One region of the Flavobacterium ginsenosidimutans genome, then DNA from elsewhere that is predicted to be linked to it. Evidence: riboswitches for the same ligand, from Rfam matches in the RefSeq annotation. Region 1 holds a riboswitch; the other holds the start of a gene.

What was found. A riboswitch is a leader RNA that binds a small molecule or an ion and turns the genes downstream of it on or off. The one in region 1 is predicted to bind S-adenosylmethionine.
Region 2: another riboswitch for S-adenosylmethionine. It lies ahead of V6624_RS22335 (TlpA disulfide reductase family protein); the one in region 1 lies ahead of V6624_RS07430 (alpha/beta fold hydrolase).

What each region holds. Positions count from the first base shown of each region.
Region 1 covers NZ_CP147988.1:1,675,050-1,684,165, reverse strand. Annotated here, with positions in the region: gene V6624_RS07460 (hypothetical protein) at 1-1,421, shown strand, start outside; gene metK (methionine adenosyltransferase) at 1,543-2,793, opposite strand; gene V6624_RS07450 (hypothetical protein) at 3,573-3,758, shown strand; gene V6624_RS07445 (O-acetylhomoserine aminocarboxypropyltransferase/cysteine synthase family protein) at 3,835-5,139, shown strand; gene V6624_RS07440 (aspartate kinase) at 5,285-6,373, shown strand; gene V6624_RS07435 (hypothetical protein) at 7,016-7,219, shown strand; SAM riboswitch class I at 7,410-7,517, shown strand; gene V6624_RS07430 (alpha/beta fold hydrolase) at 7,595-8,578, shown strand; gene thrA (bifunctional aspartate kinase/homoserine dehydrogenase I) at 8,580-9,116, shown strand, end outside.
Region 2 covers NZ_CP147988.1:5,213,865-5,222,980, reverse strand. Annotated here, with positions in the region: gene V6624_RS22355 (hypothetical protein) at 1-90, shown strand, start outside; gene V6624_RS22350 (hypothetical protein) at 292-495, shown strand; gene V6624_RS22345 (PAS domain S-box protein) at 684-3,356, shown strand; gene V6624_RS22340 (response regulator) at 3,359-3,808, shown strand; SAM riboswitch class I at 4,030-4,128, shown strand; gene V6624_RS22335 (TlpA disulfide reductase family protein) at 4,373-5,362, shown strand; gene V6624_RS22330 (aminotransferase class V-fold PLP-dependent enzyme) at 5,529-7,007, shown strand; gene V6624_RS22325 (cupin domain-containing protein) at 7,074-7,547, shown strand; gene V6624_RS22320 (TolC family protein) at 7,885-9,116, shown strand, end outside.

The sequences.
Region 1 (9,116 bases):
AGGTCGAAGACAATCTAAAAAAGGCAATAGAATCTACAAAAACAGCTAGCAATAAGTTTTTGGTTGTTGTTGTAGACAGCAAGAATAAAACAGCCAAAGAAGGTTTTGATGCTTTTGTAAAAGAGCAAGAAACCCAAACGGGATATAATATGTACGATTCTTATAATGCTCTTTATGATATCTATAATTATTATTTGGCTGGAGCCGATGATAAAAAATGGCTTAAAAACAATAAAATTACCAGCGATCCAAGTATAATTATTTTAAACGGAGAAGGCAATCAACTTGCTATTGCAAAATCAGATTTGGCAGCGCAACAATATCAATTTAGCTATTATGGAGATTTTTATAGAAGACTTCAGAGGGCAAACGCCTTCCTTTCAATAAATAATGTTTTAAAGAATAAAAAAGCATCTGATACCGATTTGATTGCTGCTTTTAATAAAGCCGCTTTACTAGAATCTTCTTATGATTATGAAGGAGAATCTGCTGTAAGCGATCCAAATTCGGCTGAGTTTGTAGTTACTAAAACATCTTTAAATCAGAAAGAAGTCGCTCAATCATGGAAAAAATTAATTGAGGCGCATCAGAAAGATAAAAATGTAGATATGTATTTGGTTGAAACGATTTTGAAAGAAATCAAGAATCAAGGATTTACAAAACAGCTTTTTAGTGCAGACAGAATTTTGAATGATACAGATTTCTTAGCAATCGATTATGTATTAAAACATTCAGATGAAATTGAAAATATTCGTTCTGGTTTTAATACTAAAATAGGAGAGACTCATACTATTGGAAATCCAATTTCTGAAGTTTCAGATGCCTTACAGCAAAACCTTTATCTTTCTCAAGATGGAGCTTCTGGCGAAATAAATAGAGATAAAGTGAATTCGCTTTACAAAAGAATTATCGCTTCTGGAAAAGGAAATTTTGATGTATATAGAAACTATTTTTATTATTTGGCACAACTTCAAGAGAATGACGGTTCTAATGCAACTTTCTTAAAAGAGTTTAATTCTTATTTTGATTCGACTTTGGCAGGAGCAAGTCCAATTGAAAAATTAGATGCAATCTTTTCAGGATTAGATTCAAGTTCAAGTTATTCTTATGATGGATGGAATTCGTTTAAAGATTATCATTCAAACCTTTGCAATAATGCAGCTTGGACAGTGGTAGAGAATTCTCAGAATTCAAACTTTACTAAAGATGCTATTAAATGGTCCGAATATAGTTTGGTTGTAACCAAAAACAATCCTTATTATTTAGATACTTTGGCTCAGTTGTATTACAAAGACGGACAAAAGCAAAAAGCGATTGAAACGCAAACTTTGGCAGTAAAATATTTGAATGATTATGTTGAAGGAGAAACGGCAAACCAAATGAAAGAAGTTTTGACTAAAATGCAAAACGGGACATATTAAACAATTACGAAACCCGACAAGTTTTTAAAACCTGTCGGGTTTAATTTATAAATTAGCCAAAAACAAAAAAGGCTGTCTAAAATTTTAGACAGCCTTTTTAATATTTAAGATTCAGATTGAATTACAATCCAAATGCAGCTTTTACTTGGTCAACAAAATCAAGTTTTTCCCATGTAAACAATTCAACAGTAACTGTTTTTTGGTTTCCGCCAGGAGCAGAGAAAGTTTTAGTTACAGTTTCTGGTTTACGCCCCATGTGTCCGTAAGCAGCAGTTTCGCTGTAAATTGGATTTCTTAATTTTAAACGTTGCTCAATAAAGTAAGGACGCATATCGAAGATAGCTTCTACTTTTTTAGCGATTTCACCGTTAGTTAAGTTTACTTTAGAAGTTCCGTAAGTTTCAATGAAAATTCCCATTGGCTCAGCAACTCCAATTGCGTAAGAAACCTGAACTAAGATTTCGTCAGCAACACCTGCTGCAACTAAGTTTTTAGCGATATGACGTGTAGCATAAGCAGCACTTCTATCTACTTTACTTGGATCTTTTCCAGAGAATGCACCACCACCGTGAGCACCTTTTCCACCGTAAGTATCAACGATAATTTTTCTTCCTGTTAAACCAGTATCTCCGTGAGGTCCTCCAATAACGAATTTTCCTGTTGGGTTAATGTGGTAGTTGATTTTATCGTTAAATAAATGAGCGTGCTCTGGGTTTTTAGCGATAATTCTTGGAATCAAGATTTCAACAATATCTTTTTTGATTTTAGCCAACATTGTAGCTTCTTCATCAAAATCATCGTGTTGAGTAGAGATAACAATTGCATCAATACGAGTAGGTTTGTTATCGTCGCTATATTCTAATGTAACTTGAGATTTAGCATCTGGACGTAAATACGTGATTTCTTTGTTTTCACGTCTTAAAATTGCTAACTCTTGTAATAATTTATGAGATAAATCTAATGCCAAAGGCATGTAGTTTTCAGTTTCGTTTGTAGCATAACCAAACATCATTCCTTGGTCACCTGCACCTTGCTCTTCTGGCTTAGCTCTGTCAACACCTTGGTTAATATCTGCAGATTGCTCGTGAATAGCTGAAAGAATTCCACATGAATTCGCTTCAAACATATACTCACTTTTAGTATATCCGATTTTACGGATTACTTCTCTTGCAATTTGCTGAACATCAAGATAAGTATTCGATTTTACTTCACCTGCTAAAATAACTTGACCAGTTGTAACTAGTGTTTCGCAAGCTACTTTAGAATCAGCATCAAATGCCAAAAAGTTGTCAATTAATGCATCCGAAATTTGATCTGCAACTTTGTCTGGATGCCCTTCACTAACAGATTCTGACGTAAATAAATAAGCCATAATAATGTAAAAATAATTGTTTTAATTAAAATTATGCGGGAAAAAGTAATTGCTAAAAGGGCTAAAGGAGAGTTTCTGCTTTAGCATTTTTTACTACTGAAATGAATTTTTCAGCATTCATAACGAAATCATTTCATTATGAAGAGGTTGCAATCAGTTCAAATTTTTCCTCTGTTTCGGGTGCAAAGGTATGAAACCATTTTGATTTGCAAATTAAAGTTCAACTTTTTTTATTTTTAAACGTATAAATTTAACACAAACATACTAAATTGATAGGGTAATGGAAATTATTTAAGTTTTTACTTGGCTGATTAAAAAATAGTTCGCAACTTTGCCACGTTAAAAGAAAAGAAAGAAATGAAATTTACAGTTTGCAATATGATGTCTTGTAAGATGCCGGAATTATCCGCAGAGACACTATTGTAGTTATTTTTCAAATACTATATAAATAGAACCTCTGCCGAATAGCAGAGGTTTTTTTATGGCCTAAATAAAAGGTTTAGAAAAAAATATAAGAAAATTTCAATTTTAATTTGGTGGTTAAATAAATATTACTACTTTTACTCTATAGAAATAGTCGAGTTTAAAACAAGATAATTTTAAAAAATGAAAACAATAGCAAAAGGAAATATGATGTGTTGTAAAATGATGCAAATGTGCATCCCTCATTGCTGTTGCCAAAAGTGAAAGAGTAGAATCTTTGTTATAGTTAAGCTATAAGCCCTTTTGGTCGCCATCCGAAAGGGCTTTTTTATTTCAACACATTTAAAATTAAAATCATGAGAACATTAAATTCAATTGCATTAGAATATTTATTGAGAAACGATTCTCAACAAAACAATCATACATCAGAAGAAGTAACAAGAGAAACAACAAGAATAGAAAAAGAACAGAATGTAAAGCAAAAATCGTTGCTGTTCCAGTTGTATGAGCTTGAAGAAGAAGCGGAAGAATTCTTGGCTTAAAACTTCAAATTATAAAATTTCAAAAATCAATTACAATATATAATAGTATTAACAATATTAAAAAAACTAAGAAATCATGAGTACACAAAAATTTGCAACAAACGCACTACATGCAGGACACGATGTTACTAAAAATGCAGGAACAAGAGCCGTGCCTATTTATCAGACATCATCATACGTATTTAATAACGCAGATCACGCTGCCAATTTATTTGGTCTTGCAGAAGCTGGATTTATTTACACAAGATTAAATAACCCAACAAACGATGTTTTGGAACAGCGTTTAGCTGCGCTCGAAGGCGGAATCGGGGCTGTAGTTACGGCTTCTGGAGCATCGGCAATTTCGACAACTTTATTGACTTTGCTTAAAGCAGGAGATCATATTGTTGCATCAAACAGTTTATATGGAGGAACTTATAATCTTTTAAAAGTTACTTTACCAAGATTAGGAATTACAACAACATTTGTTGATCCTTCAAAACCTGAAAACTTTACCAAAGCAGCAAAAGAAAATACAAGAGCATTTTTTGTTGAATCTCTTGGAAATCCAAAATTAGATATATTGGATTTAAAAGGAATTTCGGCGGAAGCCAAAGCATTCAAAGTGCCATTTATAGTAGACAATACAGTTGCGACACCTTATTTATTAAACCCAATTAAATATGGTGCCGATATTGTAATTCACTCCTTAACTAAATATATTGCTGGAAACGGAACTTCATTAGGAGGCGTTATCATTGATGCTGGAAACTTTGACTGGTCTAACGGAAAATTCCCTGAATTTACTGAACCGTCTGCAGGATACCATGGATTAGTATATCACGAAGCTTTAGGAAATGCGGCTTTTATTGCAAAAGCTCGAATTGAAGGTTTACGTGATTTTGGTGCTGCTTTGAGTCCATTTAATGCTTTCCAGATCATTCAAGGATTAGAAACGCTGCCAATCCGAATCAAGAAACATAGCGAAAATGCTTTGGCTCTAGCTGAATGGTTAGAAAAACAAGATGAGGTAGTTTGGGTAAATTACCCAGGTTTAAAATCAAGCAAATATTACGATTTGGCTAAAGAATATTTACCGCAAGGCCAAAGCGGAATTATCACTTTTGGATTAAAAGGAGGTTTTGATGCTGCTAAAAAAGTAGTAGATGAAACTAAATTATTCTCTCTACTGGCAAATATTGGTGATACAAAATCATTAATTATTCATCCAGCAAGTACAACGCATCAGCAATTGACAGATGAAGAGCAAATAGAAACAGGAGTTTCTAAAGATTTGGTTCGTCTGTCTGTGGGAATTGAAGATATTGAGGATTTAATTGCTGATCTGGAAGCTGTTTTTGAGAGCGTTAAACTTTCTCAATACAGCATCAATAAAAATTAGGTTTTTTTGTTTTTTGTTTGAAAGATTGCCTTTAGCCATTGTGCTAAAGGTAATTTTTTGTGAAAAACATCTTTATAAATTAAACCATGTAGAGGCGCACTGCAGTGTGTCTTAATTGTGGTTAAAAACTAAAATGTTAGAAATTATGTCAAAGCTTAAAATAAACATTATCCTTTTCGGAATTGGAAATATCGGAAGCACTTTGATTAATCAGATTATTGAAAGTCAGGAATTTTTTCTTGAAAGCAAAAATGTTGATTTTCATTTTCCAATTATAACCAATTCAACGGTTGCTTTTTTTGAGAAAGAAGGTGTTGGGTATTCTTGGGAAACCAATTTCAGACAATTGGCAGTTCCTTTTAAGGTAGAAGATATTGTCGAGTTTGCACAAGAAAATGAATTCGAAAATCTAATTGCCGTTGATGCAACAGCTAGCGACGAACTCGTAAAACATTACAACACTTTAATTCAAAACGGATTTAATATTGTAGCAGTAAATAAGAAAGCCAACACGCTTCCGATCGATTTGTATAAAGAATTGCGTGCAAATCTTAAAAAGTACGACAAGGAATTTCTTTACGAAACTTCGGTCGACACTGGAATTCCAGTTTTACAGACTTTAAGAGATTTATATTATTCGGGAGAAAAAATCACTAAAATCCGAGGTGTTTTTTCAGATAATTTAAGTTATGTCTTTAACCGATTTTCATCTGAAGATGTTTCATTTTCATCTGTTTTAAAAGATGCAAGTCTTTTAGGTTTGATGAAATCGACATTTAAAGAGGATTTATCTGGAAATGATACCGCAAGAAAGCTTCTGATTTTGGCGAGAGAAATAGGAAAAGATTTTGAGCTTTCAGATATTAAAGTCAAACCCTTTATTACTGAACAGCATTTGGAGAAAAATGGCATCTTGAATAAAGAGGAAGTCGATAAGTCTTTTAAAATTGCTAAAATCACGCAAGCCGAAAATCATGTTTTGAGATTTGTTGGCGAATTTGATGTTGAAAAAGGAACTCTCGAAGTCAAATTAATTTCTGAACCAACAGATTCTCCAATCGGTCAATTGAAAGGCTCGGATACCATTTTTGAAATTTTCACGAAATCTTACGCGAATGTTCCTATTGTAATTCAGAGCGCACCGGCATGTAAACAAGCAATTTCGAGAGGAATTATAACCGATATTCTAAAAATTGCAGAAAGAATTAGAAATAAAGAGGCTATTTGGTCTTAAATTTTCTCAAAAAATAGAAAAATATAACCAATGTTCTTTGATAAACTGATTTGTTATAGGAAGTTTTAGAAGCGAAAAAAGCTTAATTCTACATTTTTTGTTCTTATTTATCTTACAATTGTATTTGTAAGGTGGTTTTTGTCGTGAAAAAACACATTTTCAACGAAATTTGTAATTAAATTCTTGAATTTCATTTGTGTAATAAAAAAAATATTTGCATATTTGTTATACCCAAAAACTACTAGAAATCAAATGAACTTAAAAGTCAACAAAATGTTTTGCGCCATTTCGGTTATTACCGAGGCTGGGTTGTCTATTGCTTAATAAATTGTAAGAAAACAATATATAGTAAGAGCCTCCCATAAAATATTTGGGAGGCTTTTTAATTTAACACAAATGCAAAATTTAAAATTACAATATAAATCACAGATGAATAAATCCTTACAGATGAACAAGATGTTTGCTGTCGCGCTTATTTGCGTACACGTCTGTCGATACTAAAAGTATAAATGAGTTTAAAAACTTAAACCCTTTTGGTATCTAAAAATCCAAAAGGGTTTTTTTATTCCCGAAAAGGGCTTAACACAAACATAAAAGAGAAATAAAGATTATAAAACGCAAACTGAACTAAAACTTAATATCATGAGCACATTGAACTACTTAGCAGAGAAAATTTCAAACTTGAAAAACAGAAGGACAAGAAAAAATAATCCGCCACCGCCAACAAACGAATTGGCTCACCCAAGATTCGGAATTACAGAAGAAGATAAAAGTACTGTAAAAAAAGTACCAAATTCTTTATTGTTTTTAATGTATTCAAAAGAGAATGAAACGCTTTTCATCTAAACAGAAAAGCGACATAAATTAGGTTAAAACCTGCATAATTTTACTGGGCATTTATGTTCGGTAAATTTTTGCGTATAATAGTTTTTGCTAAAGTAAGTCTCAGAAATTTAACAAACACTTTTAGATAAAATTTGTTTGTTAGAGAAATTAGTAGTTAATTTGCACTCGTTAAGTTCAAACACGTATTGAAATGTTATAAAGAAAGGACGAGGGATTAGACCCGATGAAGCCTTAGCAACCCTTCGGTAAAACGAAGAAGGTGCTACATTCTACCACGCCAAACGTGGAAAGATAACAACAAGATTTTTTCTAGTTAAACCTAGTTTTTCTTTCTAATATTTCCATATACAAATCAATAATACAACAGATTTGAAATTGGAAAATATACCAAATCCCATTATAATTCAAGATTTCATCACAGAAAGTGGTGCAACTTATCATTCTATACCATTAAGCTTTACGCTGGCAGGACAACCGCTGCACAGCGCGCCTATTGTTTTGGTTAATCATGCTTTAACTGGAAATTCGCAAGTTACTGGAGAAAATGGCTGGTGGAATGACTTAATTGGTCAAGGTAAAACCATTGATACTGATGTTTATACCATTTTGGCTTTTGATATTCCAGGAAACGGAAGCAATTCTTTCTTAATCGAAAATTATCTTGATTTTACAGCAAGAGACATTGCAAGAATCTTTATTGAAGGTGTAAAAATTTTAAATATCGAAAAGCTTTTTGCGGTTATCGGAGGTTCTGTTGGTGGCGGAATTGCTTGGGAAATTTTAGCTTTAGCGCCAAATATTACAGAAAATCTTATTCCGATTGCGAGTGACTGGAAATCTACGGATTGGCTTATCGCCAATTGCTTCCTGCAAGAACAGATTCTAAACAATTCTTCAAGACCAATTGAAGATGCGAGAATTCATGCCATGTTGTGTTACCGTTCGCCAGAATCATTTAAAGAAAAATTTCAGCGAACTGTAAATCAAGATCTTTTGATTTTTAATATCGAAAGCTGGCTCGCACATCACGGAAAAAAATTGCAGAAAAGATTCCAATTGTCTTCTTATAAATTAATGAATCAATTGCTTAAAACAATTGATATTACTAGAAATAGTGAAAGTTTTGAAAACTTATTGTCTAAAACAAAAGCTTCAATTCATATCGTAGGAATCAATTCAGACTTATTTTTTACGGCCAAAGAAAATGTCGAAACCTATGAGGAATTAAAGAAGTTTAAAGACAATGTTTTCTATAGCGAAATTGATTCGGTTCACGGACATGACGCTTTTTTAATCGAGTACAAACAATTAGATTATTTACTTGCCGACATTTTTAAGGCAGAAACAATAAAGAAATAAAATGAAAGTATTAAAATTTGGAGGTAAATCGTTAGCAAACGGAGAAGGACTTAATAAAGTTGTTTCAATCATTTCTGATAAAGTAAGTCAAGGTGAAAAAATTGCCGTTGTAGTTTCTGCACGTGGAAACGCTACTGATGAATTAGAATTTATTTTAAGCATTGCTGCTAAAAATGGCAGTTATAAAGAATTATTAGAAAATTTCAAAAAATATCAAATATCAGATTATCCGAATGTAGATTTATCGGAAGAATTTAATGTATTAGATAAACTTTTTGAAGGTGTAAGCTTAATTGGCGATTACAGCAAAAAAATCAAAGATCAGATTTTGTCAAAAGGAGAATTGCTTTCGGCTAAATTATTGACGGCTATTTTATTGGAAAAAGGAATTCCAGCCAATTTTGTAGATACGAGAGATTTGTTGAAAACCGATTCTAAATTTGGTGATGCACAGCCTTTAGAGCAGCTTTCAAAGAAAAACGTAGTCAATTATTTTAAAGAACATAACGGCGAAACGGTTAATATAGTTACGGGCTTC
Region 2 (9,116 bases), 2.0 Mb from region 1:
TGGGGTGATGATGACGATTACGAGGAACTTAGGCATAAAAATAATTTCCATAGAGATATTTCTGAAAATGATGCAACCAAAACGGATTAAAAGGATACAAAAGAGCGGAATTTTTCCGCTCTTTTTTGTTAGAGTTAATTCAATAAAAAACATCTGTATAGGAAACTGCAAGCTTCTTTCCTCTTAATCGAGTTGATACTATTTGATTTCTATAACAGGTTTTTAAAATTGTGTAAAGAAGTTTGCGATAGAGGTTTTAACTTTATAAATAAGATTTTAAAAAATATAATAATGAAAACGATATTAAAAACGAAAATCGCTTTTTTCATTCTATTGATTGGATTGGTATTTTCTTGTAAAAAGAATGAAACTCCAACAACAGATTCTTATGAAAATGATTCGATTCAAAATACGTTTGATACAGTTGGACCTGAAGTAGATACAATTAATATGGATACTACAGAAACCATTAGTACAGATACTATAAAAAAGTAGGAATTAATTAAAATTTAAAGTTTAAAAGCCAAATCTTAGAGTTTGGCTTTTTCGATTTTTAAATTCCATTTTAACTGATGTTTAAGTGACAAGGTTTTTCTCTATATTTGAGAAAGAATTTTAACAAATTCGGAAGGCCTTTGGAAAAAATCATACAGCATTAGAAATTATTTTAACTCAAAACTATAATGGAGCTAATAAATAATTTAGACCTTTTTCAAACTGTTTTTAATTCTGCGCCTAACGGTATTGCAGTTTTAAAATCTTTATATGATAAAAAAGGCAAGGTCGAAGATTTCTCCATTTTGCTGTTTAATACCTACATTATAAATTGGATCAATATTGCTGATTATAAGGGCAAAAGATTCAGCGAAGTTTTTTCTAAAATTGAAAAAACTAATATTCTCCAAAAAATTATTGAAACTGCAGAAACAGGAATTACAACTAATTTTGAAAATTGGTATGGAGATGAAAATGCCAAAAAATGGTTCAAATTTACTACAGTAAAACAAGGCGAATTATTGGTGGTGACGATGGAAGATATCACTGAAAAGAAAAATGCAGAAAACGCTTTGAATAATGCATTAATTGATGCCGAAAAACAAAAAAGACTTTACAATTCTATAATAAATGCAACTCCCGATCTAGTTTATGTATTTGATCTTGATTATAAGTTCACGTATGCAAACAAAGCCTTATTGAGTATGTGGGGCAAAACGGCAGAAGATGCGATCGGGCGTGGGCTAAGAGAAAATGGTTATGAAGATTGGCATGCCGAAATGCATGAACAAGAAATAGACACCGTAGTTGCCGAAAAAAGAGCCGTAAGAGGAACTGTTTCTTTTCCGCACGCAGAATTAGGAAGGAGAATTTATGATTATATTTTAGTTCCAGTATTTAATGAAAAAGGAGAAGTTGAAGTTGTTGCTGGAACAACAAGAGATATTACTGAAATTAAACTGGCAGAAGAAAAACTGCAACAAAGCGAGAGTCGTTTCAGAAAAATGATTCACCAAACACCTGCACCAACTTTAGTGCTTAGAGGAGATGATCTCATAATTGAACAGATAAACACGCACATGCTTCAAATGATTGGTCGAGGCCAAGAAGTTATTGGCATGCGATTGATTGATGTTTTGCCAGAACTAGAAGGTCAGTACGTTTGGGAACAGCTTTTAAAAGTTTATAATGAAGGAATTCCTTTTGACCAAAGCGAAGTTTTGGTTCCGCATAATCGTACGGGAGAATTAAAAGATTACTACTATAATCTGGCCTATCGTCCGTTGATTGAAGATGGTCAGATAACTGGAATGATACAAGTGGCGGTTGAAGTTACACAGCAAGTTGTAGCGCGCCAAAAAATGGAAGAAAGCGAAAGCCGTTTTAGAGCGCTAGTCAATGCATCATCTGATTTAGTCTATCGAATGGATGCCGATTGGATGATTATGCAAAATCTTGAAGGAGATGGGCGTTTATCTAATTCTGGCGAAAAACGTGTTAATTGGCTGGATAAATTTATTCATCCAAATGATTTAAGAAGAGCAGTAGATCTTATTTCTAAATCTATAATAGAAAAAAGCATTTTCGAAATGGAACACAGAGTGATAAATCCAGACGATTCTATAGGATGGGTTTTTTCTAGAGTAGTTCCAATATTAGACGATCAAGAAAAGATCATTGAATGGTTTGGTGCATCTAGCGATATTACTTCGCAGAAAGAGCTTCAAAATGTAATTACAGAAAGCGAAGAAAAATTTAGGCAGCTCGCAGATTTAGTTCCGCAAATTATTTGGACAGCCAATCCAGACGGTTTTGTTGATTATTATAACAGTCGCTGGTACGAATACACCGGTTATGAAGAACATGAATTTGGAGATTCAAGCTGGATTTCAAAATTGCATCCTGATGATGTTTATTTAGTGTCAAAAGGCTGGCACGAAAGTGTTCATGCAGGTTCTTCTTATCAGCTTGAATTTCGTTTAAGAAATGCAAATACTGGAGGATATCGATGGTTTTTAAGTAAAGCGGTTCCAATCAAAGATAAAGAAGGAATAATCAATAAATGGTTTGGTACCTGCACTGATATTCATGAACAAAAATCAACTACTGAAAAGCTAGAAATTTTGGTAGCCGAACGAACGAAAGAATTACAGCGTTCTAATGACGATTTGCAGCAATTCGCTCATGTTGCTTCGCACGATTTAAAAGAACCGATTAGAAAAATTAAAACATTTGTCAGTCGTCTCGAAGATCATTTGGAAGGACAATTAGACGAATCTGCTTCGAAATTTTTTGATAGAATTCATGTCGCGGCAGATCGTATGTTTAACATGATTGATGGCGTATTGGCCTATTCTAAAATCAATGCCGATTCGCAAAAAGCTACAATTGTCGATTTAAATGAAACCATTAAAAACATAGAAACTGATCTGGAAATCGTGCTTCAAAAAACAGGCGCAAAAATTTATTACCAAGATCTTCCCGTTTTAGAAGGAGCTTCTGTTTTATTATATCAATTGTTTTACAACCTGATTAATAATTCTATTAAATTTGCTAAAGAAGATACCGCTTCGGAAATTATTATTACTGCGAAAGAACAAATTGAAGAGGATAAAAAATTTGCAATTATTACGGTAGAAGATAACGGAATTGGTTTTGATCTTGATCAAACAGGCCGTATATTTGAGACGTTTACACGACTTAATTCTAAAGACCGTTATGAAGGAACTGGCTTAGGATTATCGCTTTGTAAAAAAATAGCGGAACGCCACGGCGGAAGTATTACTGCTTCTGGAGTTCCAAATAAAGGAGCTGTTTTTATTATAACATTGCCATTTGAGCAAAAAGAAAAAGACATTTAAATATGATAAAAAAAATAATTCTATTAGCTGATGACGATAGGGATGACGCAGAAATGTTTTGCGAGGCATTGGCCGATATAGATGAAAATATTATTTGTCATTGCGCAGAAAATGGAAGCGAAGCTTTAAAAATGATAGAGAAACAAAATGAAATTCCTGAAGTTGTTTTTCTAGACTTGAATATGCCTATAATGAACGGCTGGGAATGTTTGAAACAATTAAAATCGGATGAGCGTTATAAAAACATTCCTGTAATTATGATTTCGACTTCTTCGTATAAAAATGATATGGATACCGCTGCAAATCTTGGCGCTGTCTGTTATTTCATAAAACCAACCAATTTTAAAGACTTAAAAGAAGTTCTACGATCTATTACTACAAATCTAGAAAACGGGTTGAAAGAATCGCTTTCTAATCTGGAAACGAACAAATATCTTTATGTTTTTCTTTAAAAAGAAGTGAAATTTATTCTCTGTTTTTGATAAAACGTATGAATTTATTTTATAAAACGAATTATCATTAAAAATATTTTTAGCTTTTAATGCCTTGATTTTATTGATATTGAAGTTGTTTTTCAACTCAATTAAAAATAAAATTCAAAAAAAACAATTTTAAACTTGACTAATTCTGTAGAATTAATATATATTTGTATCACAGAAAATTTATAAAATGATACTTATCCAGAAAGACTGAGGGAATAGGCCCGATGAAGTCTTAGCAACCTGTTGCCGAATAAGGTGCTAAATCCTTCCGTTAAACGGACAGATAAGAAAAGATTTCCTCAAAATCTGAATAAGATCATCAACGTTAAATCTTTATTTTTTTAAAATGAAAGCAGACTTGATATTATACGCCGGTTACGAACTTTTGAATTCAATTTTTGAAGAATATAGTCTTGCCACTTTTCGAATGTGAAAACATAATCTCTCTTAGATCTTCTTTTTAAAATATTATTCGCTAATACTTTTTGGCATTGGCCTGAAACTCTTTTGTCTAATCTTAAAACTAAAAATAAAATGAAAAAAATACTATTAGGTTTTGCCTTGTTTCTTGGAGTTTTTCAAACTCAGGCACAGGAAAGTAATTTACAATTAAAAGGAACAGTTGTCGATACTGTGGCGCAATATGTTTATCTGCAAAAGTTTCACAATAAAATGTTTACAACTATTGATTCGGTAAAAGTAAAAGACGGAAATTTTAGCTTTAAAACAAAAGTAAAAACACCAGAATTATACGGATTGAGCGTAAATACAGCAAGTTCGCCATTGTATATTTTCTTAGAAAAAACACCAATTACGGTTCAATTAAATCCGAAGAAATATTACAGCAATTCGGTTGTAGAAGGTTCGGCTTCTCAAGATTTGTTCGAAACTTATAAAAAGACGAAAGATGTAGAAATCAGCAAATTCATTACAGAACATCCAAATTCTTTGGTTTCTGCATACGTTTTATACAGAAACTGGTCGTATCGATTGTCTCCAGAACAGATTACACAAAATATTGCTTTGCTAGATAAAAGTCTTCAAAGTACCACTTACGTGAAAGAACTTAAAGAACTGGTTACCGTTTTAGACGGATTAGCGATTGGTAAAAAAGCCCCTGATTTTACTGCTAATGATCCTGAAGGAAAACCAGTTCGTCTTTACCAAAATTTAAAAGGCTACACTTTAGTTGATTTTTGGGCTTCATGGTGTGGTCCTTGCCGAAAAGAAAATCCAAATATCGTTGCTGCGTACAAAGAATTTCATGATAAAGGATTCAACATTGTAGCAATTTCATTGGATAAAAAGAAAGAAAATTGGATTAAAGGAATTCAAGATGATAACTTGACATGGACACATGTTTCTGATTTACTTTTCTGGAATAGTGCTGTTGCCAAACTTTATGGAGTAAGAGCTATTCCTGCTAATTATTTAGTGGATTCGAAAGGAATAATTGTTGCAAAAAATCTTCATGGAGAAGAATTGCAATCTACTTTAAAAGCGCTTGTGGAGAATAAAATTTAATAAAGAATGCGCAATCTTGTCATCCTGACGAAGGAAGGATCTCCGCAAGAAGCTCCTCAAAAAAGGCAATCAATCTTTGCGGAACATAGGACGGAGATTCCTCGTTCCTCGGAATGACAAAAATTGAGAAAGAATAAATTTAGTTAATTAAAAAAATGATAAGGAAATGAATGCTATTGAGTCAACAACGAAACCAACAGAATCTGAATGTTACTTTTCTAAATTTAGAGAAAACACAGTAGGAATAGATCATATTTTTGAATCGGTTTATGGAGAACAAAATCTCGTTTATGCAGATTGGGTTGCCAGCGGAAGGTTGTACGTTCCGATTGAAGATATAATGCTTAATAAAATTGGTCCGATGATTGCCAACACGCATTCATTTTCAAGTCAGACAGGAAAAACTTCTACATACGCTTATCAGCATGCAAGGGAAATTATCAAAAAATCGGTTAATGCAAAAGACTCTGATGTTTTGGTGACAACAGGAACTGGAATGACGGCGGCTTTATCAAAATTGCAGCGCATTATTGGTTTGAGAAAAAACCACGAAAATGAACAAGATAAACCTGTAGTTTTTATCACGCACATGGAGCATCATTCCAATCAAGTTTCGTGGTATGAAACCAATGCTGAAGTTGTGATTCTTTCGCCTGACGAAAATAATTTAGTAGATCCAAAAGTCCTTTCAGAAGAAATTAAAAAATATGCTGATAGAAGTATAAAAATTGGTTCGTTTACAGCTTGTTCGAATGTTACAGGAATTATTACGCCTTATCATGAATTAGCTAAAATCATGCATCAAAATGGCGGTTTATGTTTTGTCGATTTTGCAGCTTCTGCGCCTTATGTAGAGATCGATATGCATCCAAAAGATCCAGAACAGCAATTGGATGCTATTTTCTTTTCTCCACATAAATTTTTGGGAGGACCTGGAACTTGCGGAGTTTTGGTTTTCGATGAAAAATTATATCAATCTGAGTTTCCTGATAATCCGGGAGGCGGAAATGTAAAATGGACAAATCCGTTAGGAAATTATTGTTACAGCGATGTAATAGAAGTTAGGGAAGATGGAGGAACTCCAGGATTTCTTCAGGTAATTCGAACAGCTTTGGCTTTAGAATTAAAAGAAAAAATGACCGTTGACAAGATTGCCAAAAGAGAAAAAGAACTTCTGGATATTTGTTTTTCACGACTTCAAAAAATACAAGGTTTATCTATTCTGGGAGATTTAAAAAGCGACCGAATTGGCTGTGTTTCTTTTGTGATCGAAGATATTCATTACAATTTAATCGTAAGACTTTTAAACGATCGTTTTGGAATTCAGGTTCGTGGCGGCTGGTCGTGTGCGAGTACTTATGCGCATTATTTGTTCAATATTGATGAAAAACGTTCTAAAGCAATTACAAACGAATTACTTCAGAAAAACCAAACCAATAAACCGGGCTGGGTGCGTTTGTCATTGCATCCGATAATGACTAATGAAGAGCTTTTTTATATCTGTGATGCCATTGAAAAAGTTGCCTTGAATTATAAAAAATGGAAGAAAGATTACGAATATAATCCTGCTTCAAATGAATTTGAAAACCCAAAAATTAAAGACAATATCGAAAGAGAAGTTACCGAATGGTTTAAGTTAGATTGAGTAAATAAATAATATTCCGTAGGAATATCTCGTCGGTAGAAAAAAAATAATGCCAATACATACAATATGAAAACAATTCCAAGAAGAGTCGTAACGGGTTTACGAAACGGAAAATCAATTATAGAACAAGATGAAATTGTTACCAATGTATCAGAACATTTTCCAGGATTAATTATTTCTGATATTTGGTCAACAGATTCGACACCAGCAAAATTTGAAGAAAAAGTTATAGAAAATACCGCTTTTCCAAACACACCAAAAAACGGAAGTTATTTTCGTTATGTTCAGATTCCGCCCGATAAAGATTTAGGTGTGATAGCTCCAGAAGGACAACCGCATCCTTTAATGCATCAGACAGATACTTTAGATTATATCATTATTATTTCGGGAGAAATTTACTTGATTGTCGATGAAGAAGAAACTTTACTGAAAGCTGGAGATATTGTAATTCAACGCGGAACCAATCATGCTTGGAGCAATCGTTCTGATTCGCCTTGCATTCAATTGGCCGTTTTATTGGATGCAAAAACAGAAAAATAGAAATTATACGCCGAAAACTACATTTTGATTTATTTTTAAAATCGTAATGATCAAATTGATTATTGCGATTTTTTTTTGTCTTAAAATATACTTAGAAACCTTCGAAGTTGTTCCATTTTATAAAATGAAACAATTTTGAGTGTTTATACTATAAGGTACTGATTAATAATTGTTTAAATTTATACGAAAATCATAATATTGGGATAGCAGATCCAAATAAAAGATACCATAATTTTTCCGCCTAGCTAAAATCCAATTCTCTCAAAAGTTCTGCTAAATATTAAATAATGTTGATTGTAAATTTCCAAAAAGTGCAAAATTAAATCAATATAATCTCATGAGCTATTGGCGGTTTAAAGTTTTTCGTTTAAAGCATTTAGCTCTCTTTTTATTGAGCTGCAGCCTCAACGTAAGTTTTGCGCAGCAAGATAGCAGCAGTCTTGGCACTGCAAAAAAAATAAGGTTAGACGAAGCAATTTTATTAGGAATTAAAAATAATCGGCAATTAAAACTAGCTAATACTGATTTGGCTATTGCCAATGAAAATGTCAGTCAGGCGAAAATTGCAAAAATGCCAAGATTGAGCTTAAATGGCGGATACAATTATATTGGAGATCCGAAACTTTACGACGGATTTTATGAAAGTCAGGTTACGGTCGATTATTACAATCATCAGGCATTTGCCAATATTATTTCGACACTTCCAATTTATAGCGGAAACGCAATCAACACCATAATCAATCAGCAGGAATTAATTACCCAAATGCAGGAATCGGCTGTAAGAATGACGGAAGCTGACGTAAAAAATGCGATTACAGAACAGTATTTTACACTCGAAAAATTGTATCGGCAAATCGAGGTAACAAAACAAAATATTATCAATACAGATATTCGAATCAGTCAGCTGAAATCTCGTGTCAATAATGGTCAAAATCTAAAAAGTGATCTTTTAAGAACAGAATTGCAGCAATCTAATTTTAAAGTTTCTGTTTTTAGAAGTACCAATACAATCCAACTGATCAGTAATTATCTGGATATTTTAATCGGTTTTCCAACGAATACGATTCTGAAACCTGAAGTAGTAGAAAGTATGATTCCGACAGAAAATATAAATCTTCAAGATAGTTTAGAAGAAGCTTTTCAAAATAGAGAAGAAATAAAACGAGCTGAGGTTAAAATCAAATTATCAGAATCGTCATTAAGTTTAACCAAAAGCGGATTTAAACCCAACTTAAATGCAAATCTTATTCTAAATACCGAATATCCAGCACAATGGCCGAATTATGTTAATATTCTAAATTATTGGGCTGCAGGACTTTCTTTGAACTGGGATCTTTCAAGTTTTTATAATTTAAAACATCGAATATCTGGTGATAAACTGGAAATCGATAAAAGTAATATTGCTTTGGAAGTGACTAAAGATCAGATTTCTACAGAGGTTAAAAATGCATATGTTAGATATGCAGAAAGCAAAGAAAATATTAAAACCTACAAGAAAGATGTTGAGCTTTCGATGAGCAATTATAAAATTGTAAAAAGCCGTTACGATAATGATTTTGCATTAATTAG